Regions from separate parts of the Polaromonas sp. JS666 genome, predicted to be linked through region 3. Evidence: predicted binding sites of a transcription regulator. Region 3 holds the regulator's gene; each other region holds the start of a gene.
The links. Region 3 encodes FNR, which switches genes on or off when oxygen is low (the NO sensors DNR and NnrR bind a similar motif). Its sites were predicted from a motif close to TTGATNNNNATCAA; they were not measured.

Region 1 (5,752 bases), 2.4 Mb from region 3:
GCCTCACCGTCGGCGGCGGATTTGGCTACCTCACGCGTCGCCACGGCTGGACCTGCGACAACGTGGTCTCGATGGAAGTGGTGACCGCCGGCGGCGACGTCTTGCGTGTGTCTGCGGACGAGAATGAGGACCTGTTCTGGGCGCTGCGTGGCGGCAGCGGCAACTTCGGAATCGTCACATCCTTTGAGTACCGACTCTTTGCCGTCGGCCCCGAAATCCTGGGAGGCGCGATCGCATGGCACGGCGACGACGCCAAGCAAGTTCTCGACGCCTACCGTGAGTTCAGCGCCGGGGCGCCGCGCGAACTGACCAGCGTGGCTGTTCTGCGGATTGCGCCGCCGGCACCTTGGCTCCCGAAGGATGTGCACGGCAAGCCGATCGTCGCCATCTTCGTCTGCTACTCCGGCAAGGTCGAAGACGGAGAAGCATTGATCGCGCCGCTGCGCGGGCTTGGTCGGCCAGTGGCCGATATCATGACGCGTCGGCCCTATACGCAGATGCAGAGTCTGCTTGATGCCACACAGCCCAAAGGACGGCGCTACTACTGGAAGTCACACTACCTGCCAGGTATCGATCGTCAGACCATTGACGTCGCCGTGGAGCATGCGGGCCGAATTCGATCGCCCCATTCGGCCATCCTCCTGTTCCAGATACAGGGTGCGCTGGGCGAGCTGCCTGCCGGGTACTCGCCGGCAGGCAATCGAGACGCAGCCTATGTGCTGAACATCGCTGGCTCCTGGGAGAAGCCGGGCGATGACGACATCAATATCAAGTGGGCGCGGGACTGCTTCGAAGCGACGCGCTCCTGCTCGACAGGCGGGGCATACATCAACTTCCTTACTGAGGACGAGGGCCAGGACCGCATCGAGGCCGCGTACGGCCGATCCAACCTGGACAGACTCGCGGCGCTCAAGCGCAAGTACGACCCCGAAAACTTCTTCCGCCACACAAAGAGTGTCTCTGGTTGAACTGACCGACTTGATCGACGTTCTGCTTGTGTTGCGCGCGGCACACGACAGCGATGCCGCGTTTGAATGTGACGTGCCCGGAGCGTGAAGTGCGGAGTGTGTACCGACAAACCAAGGAGCGGTGCACTCGACGGCGGGCGAAGCGCAGACAACCCGGACCGTCGGCGACATGTTCTGCGATGTCGGCTTTGCCGCGCTGGAAGTCGACTTCCAACCGTCTCCTGAGGGTCGTAATTGACTGTTCGACCCGACGCCGGAAATCCGACCATTCTTGCCAAGTCTGACGCGGCAGCGGGGCCTGTCAGCGTCATTCCGGGAGCGCCGGCTGATCAGCGACGAGGCCCACGGGCCTCGCCAGATAAGTACAGAACAGAGTGGTGCACCACACTAGCTGCCGACGCAGGGCTGTATTGAAGCGCGACGGATCAAATATCCTGTGGCCCTCTTGTGGCTCCCAAAAAACATGGACTGCCGTCCTGTTTAATGCCTGAAAAAACTGCCTGAAAGAAGAAAGCCAGTCAGCTCGACCCTCTCGGGCCAGGCTGCCTGGCTTGATGGCTTCATGCCTTCGACTTGAGACACATCAAGCGCTGCGCGTGCGCGCGCCTGATGCCTTCTCAGTGCTTCCTAACCGCGTTCACGGCGGTTGTGCATCATGCGCTCCACCTCCTGGCGCAGCGCGGTCAGTTCACTGCGCAGCTGGCGGCGTTCCTGCTGGGTCACCACACCGTCAGACTTGAAGGCGGCCTCATGGCGTGCAATGCGGCGCTCGCGGCTGTACAGCCTGTCGGCTTCACGCCGGGTGATGCGGCCGGTGCGCACGCCCTCGTCAATGCGCTCGCCGATATTGATCTGGCGATTGTCGATGCCGGGGGTATTGCCGGGATAGCCGGGGTAGCCGGGGTAGCCGGGCTGGCCCACCACGTCGCGGTTGGCAATCAGGCGTTCGACTTCAGCGCTCAGGAAGCTGAGGTCGGCCCGCAGTTGCTGGCGCTCCTGGGGTGAGGCGTCGCCGTTGGCCTTGAACTGGTTTTCGCGCATCTGGATCTCGCGGTCACGGCGGTAAAGCGCCTGCGCCTCCGACGGCGTGATGCGGCCCGAGGCCAGACCTTCCTGGATGCGCGTGCTGATCGCCGCCTGCGTCTGGTCAATGCCGGGCGTGTAGGTCGTTTGCGCCATCGCCGGGGCGACGCCCAGGCCGGCAAACATGGCGGACGCCAATAGTGAGGCGGTTAAAAGTTTTGATTTCATGGGGTCTCCTGCTTTGGATTGGATAACCAACAACTCAAGAGCCATTTGCAGAAGCTGGAATGTCATTCCGGCGTCGGCAAGCGCTTTTTTGGAGCTGCTTTCTGAATCGCTATTTTCCGGGTCTGTGCCCGGCGTCTTTGATTCAGTACGTTCATTGTTGGCCTGCCTCTGTGAACGCCGTGTAAGGAGAACGGAGATTTACCCGGTATTTACCTCGCGACTTCAGTGGTATCGAAATGCGCTTTTGGCCATTAAGGTAGACCAAAAGATGTGCGGCCCGCGCTTGCAGGAGCGGAGATTGGCGAGCCGGCGGCCGGTCAGACGGGCGGATCCGCCTCGCGCGCTGCCTTGAGCTCGCGCAACTCGTCGTGCAGGCTTTTCACCTCGACGCGCAGTGCGCCGATGGCGTGCATGAGGTCGCGTTCGATTTGCCGCTCTTCGGTTTCAACAAACATGGCCGCCACGGAGGCCGTCACCAGCGACAACACGGCCAGGCCCAGCAGCACCACCAGCACCGCAAACGCGCGCGACAGATGGGTACTGGGAACAATGTCGCCGTAGCCGACGGTAGCGGCCGTGGTGAAGGCCAGCCACAGCCCATCACTCAAGGTGACGGCGCGCGGCTCGATGACCCAGAAGCCCACGCCGCCCAGGCCCAGAATCAGCAGGCACAGCACCAGCGAGTACATCACGCCGCGGCGGGTGACAAGACGTTTGCGTTGCTGCCATTTCATCATGGGGGCACTGTACCGCAGCACCGGCTGCCCCCGTGTTGCGCTGGATCAAGGGCGCTAGCGCCAATACCGTTCAGTCAAGCCCTTGCCTCTGGGTTGTCATCCCGGACCCCGGATCAAGTCCGGGGCAGGCCCGATCCGGGATCCATGGATTGCGGGTCAGGCCCGCCATGACAAGTCAACGTTTTTGTCATTCCGGCTCAGGGTGAATAACTTGACTGAACGGTATTGGCGCTAGCGCGCCACCCCCAGCAGCTGCTCCAGCAACTGTGGCTGCTCGCGCAACTGCCGCGCGGTGCCGGCATGCACCACGGTGCCGCGGTCGAGCACGGCAGCGCTGTCGGAGATTGCCAGGATGGCCTGCGGATGCTGCTCGACGATGATGGCCGACAAGCCCTCTTCGCGCGTGATGCGGCGAATGGCCCGCAGCAGCTCTTCCACAATGATGGGCGCCAGGCCTTCGAGCGGCTCGTCGAGCAGCAGCAGGCGCGGGTTGAGCACCAGCGCGCGGCCCACCGCCAGCATCTGCTGCTCGCCACCCGACAACTGCGTGCCCAGGTTGGTCTTGCGTTCGGCCAGGCGCGGAAACATCTCGTACACCCGCTCCGGCGTCCAGCGCCCCGGCCGCGCCACGGCGGTCAGGTTTTCATGCACTGTCAGCGACTTGAAGATGTTGCGCTCCTGCGGCACCCAGCCTATGCCCGCAGCCGCGCGCTCGTGCGAGGCCAGCTTGTGCAAGGCCAGCCCGCCCAGTGTGATGCTGCCGCCGTGCTGGCGCGTGGCGCCGGCCAGCGTGTTGATCAGCGTGGTCTTGCCGGTACCGTTGCGCCCCAGCAGCGCCAGTGTCTTGCCTTCGTCCAGCGCCAGCGAAATGTTGTTGAGCACAATCGCCTCGCCGTAGCCGGCGCTCAGCTGTTCGACCTTCAGCAGTTCAGTCATGGTGAGCCTCCTCGCCGTGGCCCAGGTACACCGCCTTGACTTCGGGGTCGTTCGCAATCTGTTCCGGATCGCCTTCGGTGAGCACCGTGCCATTGACCAGCACCGTCATGCGCGTGGCAAAGCTGAACACCAGGTCCATGTCGTGTTCGATCAGCAGCACCGACACGTCGGCCGGCAGGGCCGCGACGGTTTGCAGCAGTTCCTCGCGCTCGCCGGCCGGCACACCGGCCACGGGCTCGTCGAGCAGCAGCACACGCGGCTCGCAGGCCAGCGCAATCGCGATTTCCAGCAGGCGGCGCTTGCCGTAGGCCAGCACGCGGGTGGGCTGGTTCATCACCTCTAGCAGGTGGAACTGCTCAAGCAGCTGCTCGCAGCGCGCGGCCACCGCATCGCTGCGGCCCAGCGACTGCCACCAGCGGGCACCTAGGCCGCGCTGCTGCGAGACCGTCAGCGCCAAAGTCTGCAGCGGCGTCAGCGAATCGAACAACTGGTTGATCTGAAACGTGCGCACCATGCCGCGCTGCACGCGCTGGTGGGGGGCCAGCTGGGTGATGTCCTGCCCGAGCAGCGTGATGCGCCCTTCGGTGGGTTGCAGCACGCCCGTCAGCAGGTTGATCAGCGTGGTCTTGCCGGCGCCGTTGGGGCCGATGAGCGCATGGCGCGCACCCTTTTGTAGGTTCAGCGTGACGTTGTTGGTGGCCGTGATGCCGCCAAAGCGCATCACCAGGCCGCTGGCCGACAGCACGGTCTGATCGACCTGACCGGTCGGAGGGGGCTGATCGGTTCTCATGCCTTGGCCCTCCTGAACCAGGTCCAGGGCCGCAGCAGGCGCTCGCGCCCGACCAGCACCAGCACCACAAGGAACAGGCCAATCCAGAACGTCCAGTACTGCGGGGTGATGGCCGACAGGATGTCCTGCATCAGCTTGAACACCACCGCACCGGCAATACCGCCGTACAGCCAGCCGACGCCGCCCACCACCAGCACCAGCATCACGTCGGCCGAGCGGTGAAAGTCAAACACGTCCAGCGAGGCAAAGCCGGTGGTCTGCGCCAGCAGGCCGCCGGCCGCACCGGCAACCCCGGCCGACACCGTGTAGATCACGGCCAGGCGCGCATGCACCGGAATGCCGATGGCCATCGCGCGCAGCCGGTTGTCGCGAATCGCCATCAGGGTGGCGCCAAACGGCGAATGCACCAGGCGCCGGGCGAGCAAAAAGAGAATCAGGCCGACGCACAGCGAGTAATACGCGGCGGTGCGGCCCGACAGGTCAAACTCGAAGCGGCCCAGCAGCGGCCCCATCAGCACGCCCTGCAGGCCGTCGGCCCCGCCGGTGAGCCAGTCAAGCTTGTTGGCCAGCTCCAGCAGGATCAGGCCCATGCCCAGCGTGACCATCAGGCGCGTCAGGTCGCTGCCGCGCATGATGGTCAGGCTGCAGGCGGCGCCCATCAGCGTGGACACCGCAATCGCCACCGCCAGCCCGACCAGCGGATCGGGCATGACCAGTTTGGCAAACAGCGCGGCGGCATAAGCGCCCAGGCCAAAAAACGCCGCGTGCCCCAGCGACACAATGCCGGTGAAGCCCAGGATCAGGTCCAGCGAGATGGCAAACAGCGCGACGATGGCGATTTCATTGATGATCAGCGCATGGCTGGACAGCAGCAGCGGCGAGGCAAACGCCAGCAGCCACAGCACCGGCTCCCAGGGTTTCCAGCGCGAGGCATTCAGCAGGGACTGCCGGACCGGCAGGAGTGGTTTGTTGTTCATCACTTGCCGCCTTTGCGCACAAACAGGCCTTGCGGACGCCAGATCAGGATGGCGATCATCAGGCTGTAGACGATGAAGGCGCCGAGTTTGGGG
Region 2 (5,752 bases), 2.4 Mb from region 3:
CAGCTACCCGTCAAAGCCGCATAGGCCGCCCGCGTATCGGGCCCCACAGCCCCCAGCACCTGCGCATGCGTCGTCTTGTGCCGCGCCATCAGCCGCGCTGACGCCACCGCCTTCGAGTTGCAAAACCAGTGGCAGGTGTGCTGCATCAAAAACAGCTCGGCCGACAGCGTGAAGGCCTTGTCCCGGGGTGTGCGGTTCAGCGCGTTGCTGGTGGCTTGCATGAGGCCGTGCGCGTGGATGGCGAGGACTTTGCGCAGGTCGAACGTGGCCTGCGGGAACAACTTCGCAGCGTAGGGAAAGGGCAGCGCGAGCGTACTGACGCGGGTATCTGCTGCATCCAGCTTTGCAAACTCGGCACAGAACTTGTTGAATTGCAGGCACAACTGGGTTTCCGTGGTGTCGAGGTAGCGCCAGATCTGCTCGCGTCGCTCCAGGTCGCTCTCACCCAGCGCACGCAGGTAGCCCTCTGCCAGGGTCTCCATCAGTTTTTCAATCTGGTAATTGCCCAGGTGGCTTGCCAGCAAAACAATGCGTTTGCGTTGCTCGCTTTTTTTGAGCAGGAAAGAGGCCACTGTCAGCAGCAGCACCAGCGGAAGAATTTCCATCGAGAGATCAGTTTCCTGTGTGAATGGGTAAAAAACAAAGATAAAGGCGGCAGGATGAAACCTTTTGAGGTTCAGCACAAACAGGGCCAGGGCCCACATTTCCCGGGCGGTCTAGCTTAAACCACCGGGCAGGCCCCCTTCCGATGCAGGGGAATGTTTTGTGTAAAGGCGCGGGCAGCGTATTGCCACCATCGGCCATTGGCTGCGTGAGCACTCACAACCAGCGCTTGACGCGAGTCTGATAGTCCACGTACTGACTGCCAAACAGGGTGGCCAGCGCCCTTTCTTCGGGCTTGATCTGAAAACGGGTGAGGTAGAGCACAAATACCGGCAATCCCAGCAAGGCCCAGACGGATGACAAATAGGTGGCCCAGGCCAGCAGCATGAACACCAGGCCCACATACATCGGGTTTCGCGTCAGCCGGTAAACGCCCGAGCTGACCAGCCGGGAGGATGTGTCGGGCCGCAAGGGGTTGACGGTGGTCTTTGCACGCCGGAAGGCCAGGATGCCGGACAACTCAAAGCCGGCGCCAATCAGCACCAGCGCCACCACCATGGCCGTGCGCAAAGCCGCAGGCCCTTCGATGCCCGGTGCCATCAGCGATACGCCCCACATGGCACTCCCCACCAAAATGGCTACCAGGGGTGGCGGGATCTTGAGTTCAAGGTTGGGCATATGAATACGAAGGAGCAATTTACCCAGCACAAGAGTCTGCCAGGAGCACCATCTTCGCCCATTTTTGTCACAAAGAGGACGCAAAAAACGGGAATGGACGCAAAGCCCCAATCCGGCGAATTGCCATGGTGCGGCAGCCCGCCCCACGCCTCTTCTTTTCTCCCCCCTTTTTCCTGCTTCCTACTTCCTGCTTCCTGCTCTCCCCACCCCTCGGCTTCCAGTGACAGCAAAAAACATGCTGTTGGCAGGCAATTAGCGCGCCATCTCCTGCGCAACGCGCCGCTCGACCTCGCTCAGGCCAAAGCTGGTGAGGTCCAGGTCCTGCAGGTAAGTCAGCAGACGTGTGGTGGCCGAGCCAAGCTCGGTCTTCAGTTCACCCAGGAAGGGGCTGGACGCAAAGATGGAAAGCGAGCGGAAGCTATCTTGCTGGGCATACGGCTCCAGGTAGTCCGCCAGCTCGCGCGCAAAGCGCAGGTTTTCCTTGTGCTTGGCATCCATTCGCGGCTGATAAGCCGTGCCGCCAGCGCCATGGTCAGAGTTTTCACGCCCCATCCGGTCGTCGGCCAACTCGCTGACCTTGCTGCGGCCTTGCGGATGGTCAAAGCTTTTGAGCACCACCATCGGGCTGCCGCGCTCGTGCAACAGCAGGCGGGCGTGGGTGGCGTTGGCAATCAATATCCATTCTGGTTTCATGATCGTGTCCGTCAAGGTTAGGGGCAGCGCCCCGGGTTGTCATTCGTTTTACGATAGCGCAGGTCAACGTGAGCGCGTTTGATGCGCATCAAGAAGACCTGCGGGCGCGGCAGAGGCAGGGCGAGGTCCGGGTCAGCGCGCCACCAGCACGGGTACCGGCGACTCGGCCACCACCCGGTTGGCCACGCTACCCAGCACCAGGCGGCCGAAGCTGGAGCGCCCGTGCGAGCCGACCACGATGAGGTCGGCGCCCTCGTTTTCGGCGGTCAGCAAAATGCCGCGCGCAGATCCGACTTCCTCCACCATGCGAGCCTCCACCGCCACCTGGGCACCGCCCCGCCCGGCCAGCTCCATCACCCTGGCGTGGGCTTCTGCGGCCTGGGCCTGCGCGGCCGCCATGTAGGCGTTAAAGCCGTAAGGGTTCGTTTCGCCCAGGCTCAGGTAAGGATAGGGGTCGATGACAAACACCGCCGTGAGCCTGGCGCCGTGCGTGCGCGCAAGACCAATAGCCAGTTCGGCGGCATGCTCCGAGGCGGCGGAGCCGTCAGTAGCCAGAAGAATGTGTTTGAACATGGTGGGCCTCGCTCAAAAATGCCGGCTGGCAACGCCCGGTCGGTGCATTGATCATGTAACCGGGCGGTAGAGGCGCATTTGATCCGCGTCAAAGCCGCTGCAAATCGCGGGCGGTGGCCGGCAGGACGGGTGCCGGCGCCAGCCGAATCAACGGGAAAATGCTTGAAATGCCCCGCCACGGCCCCAAGGTGCACCCTTATGACTGAATCACTCCACATTGTTTGCCCGCACTGCCACACCACCAACCGCGTCCGGGCAGACCAGCTTGGCAGTGCGCCCGACTGCGGCAGCTGCAAGAAGGCGCTGTTCACCGCCCATTCCACCGCGCTGGACGAAGCCGCCTTTGACAAACACATCGGCCGCAACCACATTCCGGTGCTGGTGGACTTCTGGGCGCCGTGGTGCGGGCCCTGCCGCCAGATGGCGCCGGCCTACGAACAGGTGGCCGCGCAGCTGGAGCCCCGGGTGCGCGTGGCCAAGGTAGACACCGAAGCCGTGCCCAACCTGGGGGCACGTTTCAACATTCGCAGCATTCCCACGCTGGCGCTGTTTCAGAACGGTCGCGAGGTGGCGCGCCAGGCCGGCGCCATGGGCGCGGCAGACATCGTGCGCTGGGTGCAGTCCAAGCTGCGCTGATGGGGGTCTGCCCAGAAATGCTATTTTTTCAATAGCACTTCACCCTTTGCTTGATTGGACTGCCGGCACTTTTTATTCATAAAACTGCCAACCCAGCTCACCACCTTTTACCGCCTTTCGCCGATGTTGGCCGCTGTTGGCCCGCTGACGCCGGACATCTGGCCAGACCACGAAGACCACGCGGCGCAGCAAGGCCGCCGCTGGCTCCTTACCAGGGAGCACAACCCTGCCGCGCTAGCCCGCCACCGGGCGCCACGCGGGGCCTGTGCACCGCCGTTACCCCTCCTCACCTCTGCTTCGCCCGACACCCACTCAAGGGTATTCCCCCATCAACTAACTCCTATAGAGGACTATAGTTCTCGCCATGGAAGCACCCCACCATCTGGCCCTGGTAGACAACTCCCCCGGTCTGCGCCGTTACGCGGCGCTGGCCAACGCGCTGCGCGTGCGGGTGGTGGCGGGCGAATGGCCGCCGGGCAGCGCCCTGCCGGCCGAAACCCTGCTGGCGACAGAGCACCAGGTGGCGCTGGGCACCATGCGGCGCGCGCTGGAGCTGCTGGTGGAACAGGGGCTGATAGAGCGCATCCACGGCAAGGGCACGTTTGTGCGCCATGGCATTGCGGGGGGATCGATGCTGCGCTTCTTCCGCTTTGGCGGCGGCAGCAACGAAATACCGCATTCGCGCATTCTGGGGCGGCACTGCGTGGCCGCCACCACGGCCGTCGCGCGCGAGCTGGGCGTGGGCCCGGGCGAGTCGGTGCTGCGCCTGCACCGCCTGCGCCTGCTGGCGGGCCAGCCCTGCCTGCTGGAAGAGATGTGGCTTCCGCTGGACCTGTTTGCCCCCCTGGCCGATGACGACCTGGCGCAGTGGGACGACCTGCTCTACCCCATGTTTGCCCGCCGCTGCGGCGTGCACGTGCACCGCGCGGTGGACCAGATCGGCTTTGGCGTGCTGACGGGCCCGCAGGCCAGGCACCTGGCGCTGCCCGCAGGCCACCCCTGCGTGACAGTGGAGCGCAGCGCGTTCGACCTGACGGGCCGTTGCGTGGAGTGGCGCACCACGCGGGGCGATGCCCACGCCTTTCACTACACCGTGACCATCACCTGAACAAGCCACCTGAACAAGCCACCCAAACAAATCGCTTCAGCAAATCGCTTCAACAAACCGCTTCGACAAATCATTTGCGCAAGACCGCAAAACACAGGAGAACACAGGCCATGAACACTCGTCACCCAACAACCCTCGCAGCCGGGGGCTGCCTCTCGCGCCGTGGCCTGCTCGTGCAGGCGGCAGCTGCCGCGCTGGCGGCGCCCTGGGTGGCCAACAGCCATGCGGCGGCCAATGTGGCGGGCGGCCGGCCCATCACGCTGGTGGTCTCGTACCCCGCAGGCGGCGGCGCAGACCTGATTGCGCGCATCATCGCGCCGCGCATGGCCGATGCGCTGGGCCAGAGCGTGGTCGTGGACAACAAACCCGGCGCGAGCGGGCAGCTGGCGGCATCACAGGTAGCGCGCGCCACGGCGGACGGCACCACGCTGCTGCTGGATGCATCGTCCTTCGCGGTGAACCCGTCGCTGTTTCCCAAGCTGCCGTACGACAGCGCCAAGGCCTTCACGCCGCTGGCGGTGCTGGCCACCTTTCCGAACGTGCTGGTGTGCACGCCCGGCTTTTCTGCCAGGTCGGTCAAGGACGTGATCCAGCTGGCCAGGGCCCGGCCGGGCGAGGTGACATATGCCTCGTCGGGAAACGGCTCGGCGCAACACCTGGCGGGCGCCATGTTCGAAGGCCGCGCAGGCGTGCAGCTGCTGCACATTCCCTACCGTGGCGGCGGCCCGGCCCTCAATGACGTGATGGGCGGACAGGTGCCGCTGTTCTTCGCCAACGTGGCGTCGTCGCTGGGGCATATCCAGGCGGGCAAGCTGCGGCCGCTGGCGGTGACCAGCGCGGTGCGAGCCCGCTCGCTGCCCGATGTGCCCACCATGGCGGAGGCCGGATTGGCCGGCTTCGAGGTGCTGGAGTGGAACCCGCTGCTGGCCCCTGCAGGCCTGCCGGCGGACGCAAAGGCCACGCTGGTGGCCGCCATTCGCAAGGCACTGGCCGACCCCGAGGTGCTGGGCCGCGTGCGCCAATTGGGCGGTGACGTGTTTGCCGATACCTCGCAGCAAAGCGCCGGCAAGTTCATCGCGGCCCAGCAGGAACAATGGGCGCGTGTGGTGCGCGAGCGCAAGATCTCGGTGGGCTGATGACTGAAAGGAAACACCCCCTGAGTCGCTTCGCGCCTTCCCCCTCGAGGGGGACGACGCCAATGGCCGGGCGAAGCCCGTTCCATGGCGTCCGCTGGGCTGAGTCGCGCCAGTTTCGTGGGCTACGGGTGGCGCGCAGCGCGGTGGACAACTGAGATGGCTTTGACCCCCGCCCCCTTCGGCTCCGCCCTGCCATCAGGGTGGGACGCGCATGTGCACGTGTTCGACAGTGCCGCGCCCGCTCGGGCCGGCCACTACCAGCCGGTGCACCGGCCACTGGCTGACATCGAGGCGCTGGCGGCTGCGCACGGCGTGGGCCACCTGG
Region 3 (5,752 bases):
TTTGACGGTGGCGGCAACCCGGGGAGCAGTTCATTGATCAGGATCGTCATTGTGGATGACCACGCGATCGTGCGCGAAGGTCTCAAACGCATCATTTCCTCGGCCGACGACATGGAGGTGGCGGGCGAAGCCGCCAATGGCGCCGAGGCCATGCAGCGGGTGCGCGAACTGGCCTTCGACGTGCTGATGCTGGACCTGTCCATGCCGGGGCGCAGCGGCATGGAGTTGATCAAGCTGGTCCGTGCCGAGAAGCCCAAGCTGCGCATCCTGGTGCTGAGCATGCACCAGGAGCTGCAGTACGCCGTGCGCGCCATCAAGTCCGGCGCCAGCGGTTACCTGACCAAGGAGAGCGCCCCCGCGCAACTGGAGGAGGCCATCCGCAAGATCGCCGCCGGCGGCGCCTTCATCAGCGCGGAAGTGGCCGAGCAACTGGCTCTGGGTGCCATGCCGGGCAGCGAGGCGCCCAGGCACGACTGTCTGTCCAACCGCGAATTCGAGGTGTTTCGCCTGGTGGTCGACGGCATGACCCTGACCGATATCGCGGCCCAGCTCCATCTCTCGGTCAAAACGGTCAGCACGCACAAGGTCAACCTGATGCACAAGATGGGCTTGCACAACCAGAGCGAGCTGATCCGCTATGCACTCAAACATGGCCTGACCGATCAGTTGGAGTAATTGTGAAGTTCCAATAGGTGGTTGCCCGCCAGGCGGGGGCGGGAGACTGGCAACTGAAATCTGCGGGGTGGTATTTCCGGCTACGAGATGGAGATCGAGGGAGGTAGAGGAAGGTAAAGGAAGGTAAAGGAAGGTAAAGGAAGGTAAAGGAAGGGAGATGGATGGTGGTGGGCGACGGCTGCCCGATGCGCGTCACGGGCCATCGCCGTTCGTGGCGCAAAGTCTCTTTGAGCCTGTCCAGGGCCTCCACGGATTTGTGCTCTCCGGATGTTTTGTGCGCTGCAGCAAGGCGGCCCCTGTCTCCCGGCCAGATGAGATTGGGTTGATGATTGTCAAGGGGTGGGGGAGCCCGGCGGATTAACGTAGACGGACTGCAATCTCTCGATGGAGTGCTTCCATGAAATCCTCCCTGATGCAAATACTGGTTCACTTTGATGCATCACGGCGCGCTGCGCCTCGCCTGGAGTTCGCACGCCAGCTTGCGCGGCGGCACGGTGCCGCGGTGGCCGCGCTCTATGCGGTCACACCCAGCTTCGTGATGCCGCCATTTGCGCCCACCATCGGCCCCGGTGTCGCCGTCACCTTGCGCGAGCTTGACGACGAGCGGCTGGCCGGGGCGCGCGCCACCTTCGATCGTGCGCTGGCCTCGACCGGCGTACCGGTCTCCTGGGGCGAAGTGATCGACTACCCTGTGACGGGTGCCTTCGCCCAGCAGGCGCTGTATGCCGACCTGCTGGTGTTGGGCCAGCACGACCCTTCGGATATCGAGTCCTCGGACGTGCCGCCCGATTTCGCGGAAACCGCGATGGCGATCAGCGGCAGGCCGGCCCTGATCCTGCCCTACGCCGTGGTGCCGCCGACGGTCGGCGAGACGGTGGTGATTGCCTGGAAGACGACGCGCGAGGCGGCGCGTGCTGTCACCGCAGCCATGCCCCTGCTGCAGAGTGCGCAGCGTGTTCATGTGGTCAACTGGTCAGCCGATGAGCCTGTCGTCGGTGGCGTTTCGCTGGATCTGGCTGGCTATTTGAAGCGCCATGGCGTTGAGGCGACCTGGCACCGCCAGGGGGATGAGCCGGAAAGGCTGGGCGAGTTGCTGTTGTCAAGCGCCTTCGACCTGGAAGCCGACCTGCTGGTGATGGGCTGCTACGGCCATAGCCGGGCGCGCGAGTGGCTGCTGGGCGGCACCTCGCGGGCGGTTTTGCAGTCCATGACCCTGCCGGTGCTGATGGCGCACTGACCGCCAGCGCAACCCGCCCTTGGGTCACAGGGTTCCGGATGGCCACTCTGGGAACCCGGATTTGGGGAAAGCGTGCTTGGCACTCGGACGATTCCTAGGCGGTCTCGGTGCTGTGGATGCCGCTGATCCGGATTATTCCGAGGGGTGGATTCAGCTATCACCGATATCGCAACGATAGGCGCGCGCGCATAGTGGCTGTATGTCTGATCTCCAAGTTCCCGTCAGGGTTTTTCTGGCCGACGACTCGGCCCTGATCCGCAGTCGTGTGGCCGCGATGCTCGGCGTCAATGAGATGACCATCGTCGGTCAGGCTGAGACGCCGCAGGGATCAATCGACGGCATTCTGGCCACGGCGCCCGATGTGGTGGTGCTCGACGTCCAGCTGGACGGTGGTTCGGGCCTGCAGGTATTGCGCGCCGTGCGTCAGGCCGCGCCCGAAATCGCTTTCGTCGTCTTCAGCAACAACGCGGGCCCGGCCTACCGCAAGCGCTACCTGCGGGAGGGCGCTGCCCGCTTCCTCGACAAAAGCACCGAATCCGATCAACTTGCCCAGGCTGTTGCGAGAGCATCGCAACACCCTGCGCATTGACGGCCGTCTCATCAAGGGGAAAATCATGTCAACCGCCACACTCATACGCACACAGGAGCGCACACAAGAGCGTACGCAGGAAACACCCGCCAGCGACCTGCGGGTCATTCCGATTCGACAGGCCATGGGGGATGCGCAGGTCGCGCCTTTGGGGACACCCTGCTCCAGCTGCCACCTGTGCGATCTGTGCCTGCCCTGCGGCATGACAGACGGCGACGTGGAGTGCCTGGACAGCCTGACGTTCGGGCGTCGCAAGGTCAAGGCCGGCCAGACGCTCTTTGACGAGGGCGACCACTTTCAATTCATGTATGCCGTGCGCAGCGGCACCTTCAAGTCCAGCCTGATGCTGGCCGACGGCCGCGAGCAGATCAGTGGCTTCCACATGGCCGGTGAGCTGATTGGCCTGGACGGCGTGGCCTATGGCAAGCATGCCAGCACCGCTACGGCGCTGGAGGATACCGAGGTCTGCGTCATTCCCTATGCGCAACTGACCCGGCTGGCCACCGGCAACGCCAGCATGCAGAACATGGTCAGTCGCCTGATGAGCCGCGAGATCATCCGGGAACACAGCCTGATGCTGTTGCTGGGCAGCATGAACGCCGAGGAACGGCTGGCGGCGTTTCTGCTGAACCTGTCGCAGCGCCTGAAGGCCCGCGGCTACTCGGCCAGCGAATTTCACCTGAGGATGACGCGCGCCGAAATCGGTAGCTACCTGGGCATGAAACTGGAAACCGTCAGCCGCACATTCTCGGCCTTCCAGCAGCAGGGTTTGCTTGAAGTCGACAAGCGCCACATCCGCATCGTCAACCTGGACGGCCTGACGCGGGTCTTCGAGATGCACCTGCACTGAAGGCTGCATCGGTATGAAATACAAGGACTATTACGCCGCGCTGGGTGTGCCACGGGACGCCGACACCGAACAGATCAAGAAGGCCTACCGCAAGCTGGCGCGCCAGCACCACCCGGACGTCTCCAAGGCGCCCGATACCGAAGCCCGGTTCAAGGAGGTGGCCGAGGCCTACGCGACGCTGAAGGACCCCGAGAAGCGCGCCGCGTACGACGAGCTCGGTCGCCGCCCGGCCGGTGAAGAGTTTGCGCCGCCACCGCAGTGGAGCCATGAGTACGCCTCGGACGGGCAGTCGTTCGAGGACATCGACCTGGCCGACCTGCTGGCCGCGCTGGGCCGCGGGCACCGTGGTTCGCGGCACGGCCCGGTGCCCATGCATGGGCGCGACTATGAGACGGTCGTGCGCATCAGCCTGGAAGAGGCGCACCGGGGCACCCGGCTCAACCTGGATCTGGCGCACGAGGCGGGCGGCTCGCGTACCCTGGAAGTCACCATTCCGCCGGGGGTGAGTGAAGGCCAGAAGCTGCGCTTGCGCGGCAAGGGTGGCAAGGGCAGCCATGGCGGCGCCGACGGCGATATCTATTTGCACATTACGCTGGTACCGCATCCGGTGTTTCGCGCCGACCACCACGACCTGTACTTCGATCTGGCGCTTGCGCCGTGGGAGGCGGCGCTGGGCGCTGACGTGGAAGTGCCCACGCTGGACGAGCCGGTGATGCTCACGGTGCCGCCGGGCACGCGCTCGGGGCGCAAGCTGCGCCTGCGCGGGCGCGGCCTGGCCAACGGCCGCAGCGGGCGCGGTCATCTGTATGCCGTCACGCATGTTGACGTGCCCGCCACCCTGACCGGGCGGGAGCGCGAGCTGTTCCAGGAACTGGCGCGCACCTCGCACTTCAACCCACGCCGTCGTGGTCAAGGAGAACCGACATGAAACCACAGCCGCTTGAATACACCTGGCTGGACGCCCGCGAAACCGTGACCGTCTCCGACTTGTCCCGGGCCTGCGGTCTGAGCGCGGCCGAACTTGACGAACTGGTGGAATACGGCGCGCTGCAGCCGCTGGAGCAGCACCGGGCGGAGCGCCTCTTCAGCGCCGAATACGTCATGCCGCTGCGCAGCGTCGGCAGGCTGCGACTGGACTTCGACCTGGACCTGTTTACCGTGGCGCTGCTCTTCGGTTACCTCAATCGCATTGAGGCGCTGGAGCGCCAGGTGCAGTCGCTGCAGGCCCAGTTGCCCGGGTATGAGCTGTCCACCGGGGAGGGCGCAGACACATGAGATTGAGCCGGGCCGGCCTGTCGCCACCCGGGGCTGTTGCTTGTTCACCTTGACTTTCACGATTGGAGTTAACCATGTCATCTCTTCATCAAACCGTACTGGGCATCGCCCTGGCTGCAGCCGCCATGGGCTCCTGGGCCCAAACCGCCGCGGAACACGCGCAGCATCACCCGATTGTTGTCGCGGCTGGCCAGCCTCCGGCCGGGCAGGCAGGTCCTGCCCCCGGGCCAGCCAGTGCCGATCGCATGGCCGCCATGGACCGCCAGATGAAAGTCATGCGCGAGATGCGCGAAAAAATGGCCAACGCCAAGACGCCGGAAGAGCGCAATGCGCTGATGGCCGAGCACATGAAAACCATGCAGGATGGCATGGCGATGATGAACATGATGGGCGGCCCAGGCATGGGCCCCATGGGCGGCATGCAGGGCGGCAAACCCATGACGGGCACCATGAACGAGCGCCAGCAGATGATGGAAAAGCGCATGGACATGATGCAGTCCATGATGCAGATGATGATGGATCGCCAGCCCCCACCGGCTACCAAATGAAGGCGCTCTCATGATGAACCCGACAACCCTGCCGCCCCTTCGCACGGGCATTGCGCTGGCCATCACCGTCGGGGTGTTTTATGCCCTGTGCGCACTGGCCTGGGCGCTGGCACCCGGCCCGTTCCTGGGGCTCATGAACAACCTGTTCCACGGCATGGACTTCAGCCCGCTGGTGCAACAGCGGCCATTCGCCTGGGCCGGATTCCTGGTGGTGCTTTTCGTGCTCGGCGCGTGGGCCCTGCTTGCCGGGGCATTCTTCGCCTGGGTGCTCAACCGCCTGACGCGTTGATCGCCTTGCATTTCCGGAGAAACAAATGAACCACGACCAGAACCTTGACCGGCATGACGTTGAGCCCGGGGGCTTCTGGCGTTCGCGCTACGCCCTCGGCCTGCTCGTGCTGGGCGCCATTGCCGCGTATTTCCTGCTCAGAGAACACCGTGCCCACGTGTTCGGGGCGCTGCCGTATTTGCTGCTGCTGGCCTGCCCGCTGATGCACCTCTTCATGCATCACGGGCATGGCCATCACCATGGCGATCACCGGCCCGGAGCCGGGCCGGGAAGGCCAGGCCGGCCGGAT

Region 1: the regulator FNR is predicted to act here: its motif matches at 2,992-3,005, upstream of BPRO_RS16880 (potassium channel family protein).
Region 2: the regulator FNR is predicted to act here: its motif matches at 2,626-2,639, upstream of BPRO_RS16825 (universal stress protein).

The regions. Positions count from the first base shown of each region.
Region 1 is NC_007948.1:3,570,596-3,576,347, forward strand. Features, by position in the region: gene BPRO_RS16870 (FAD-binding oxidoreductase) at 1-968, shown strand, start outside; gene BPRO_RS16875 (hypothetical protein) at 1,596-2,219, opposite strand; gene BPRO_RS16880 (potassium channel family protein) at 2,537-2,956, opposite strand; gene BPRO_RS16885 (ABC transporter ATP-binding protein) at 3,188-3,892, opposite strand; gene BPRO_RS16890 (ABC transporter ATP-binding protein) at 3,885-4,682, opposite strand; gene BPRO_RS16895 (branched-chain amino acid ABC transporter permease) at 4,679-5,659, opposite strand; gene BPRO_RS16900 (branched-chain amino acid ABC transporter permease) at 5,659-5,752, opposite strand, start outside.
Region 2 is NC_007948.1:3,560,325-3,566,076, forward strand. Features, by position in the region: gene BPRO_RS16810 (hypothetical protein) at 1-605, opposite strand, end outside; gene BPRO_RS16815 (methyltransferase family protein) at 820-1,281, opposite strand; gene BPRO_RS16820 (host attachment protein) at 1,534-1,974, opposite strand; gene BPRO_RS16825 (universal stress protein) at 2,107-2,547, opposite strand; gene trxC (thioredoxin TrxC) at 2,746-3,183, shown strand; gene BPRO_RS16835 (GntR family transcriptional regulator) at 3,548-4,291, shown strand; gene BPRO_RS16840 (tripartite tricarboxylate transporter substrate binding protein) at 4,402-5,427, shown strand; gene BPRO_RS16845 (amidohydrolase family protein) at 5,584-5,752, shown strand, end outside.
Region 3 is NC_007948.1:1,210,008-1,215,759, forward strand. Features, by position in the region: gene BPRO_RS05765 (response regulator) at 34-675, shown strand; gene BPRO_RS05770 (universal stress protein) at 1,073-1,912, shown strand; gene BPRO_RS05775 (response regulator) at 2,112-2,501, shown strand; gene fnr (fumarate/nitrate reduction transcriptional regulator Fnr) at 2,527-3,351, shown strand; gene BPRO_RS05785 (DnaJ C-terminal domain-containing protein) at 3,365-4,279, shown strand; gene BPRO_RS05790 (chaperone modulator CbpM) at 4,276-4,626, shown strand; gene BPRO_RS05795 (hypothetical protein) at 4,701-5,174, shown strand; gene BPRO_RS05800 (DUF5676 family membrane protein) at 5,185-5,463, shown strand; gene BPRO_RS28435 (DUF2933 domain-containing protein) at 5,489-5,752, shown strand, end outside.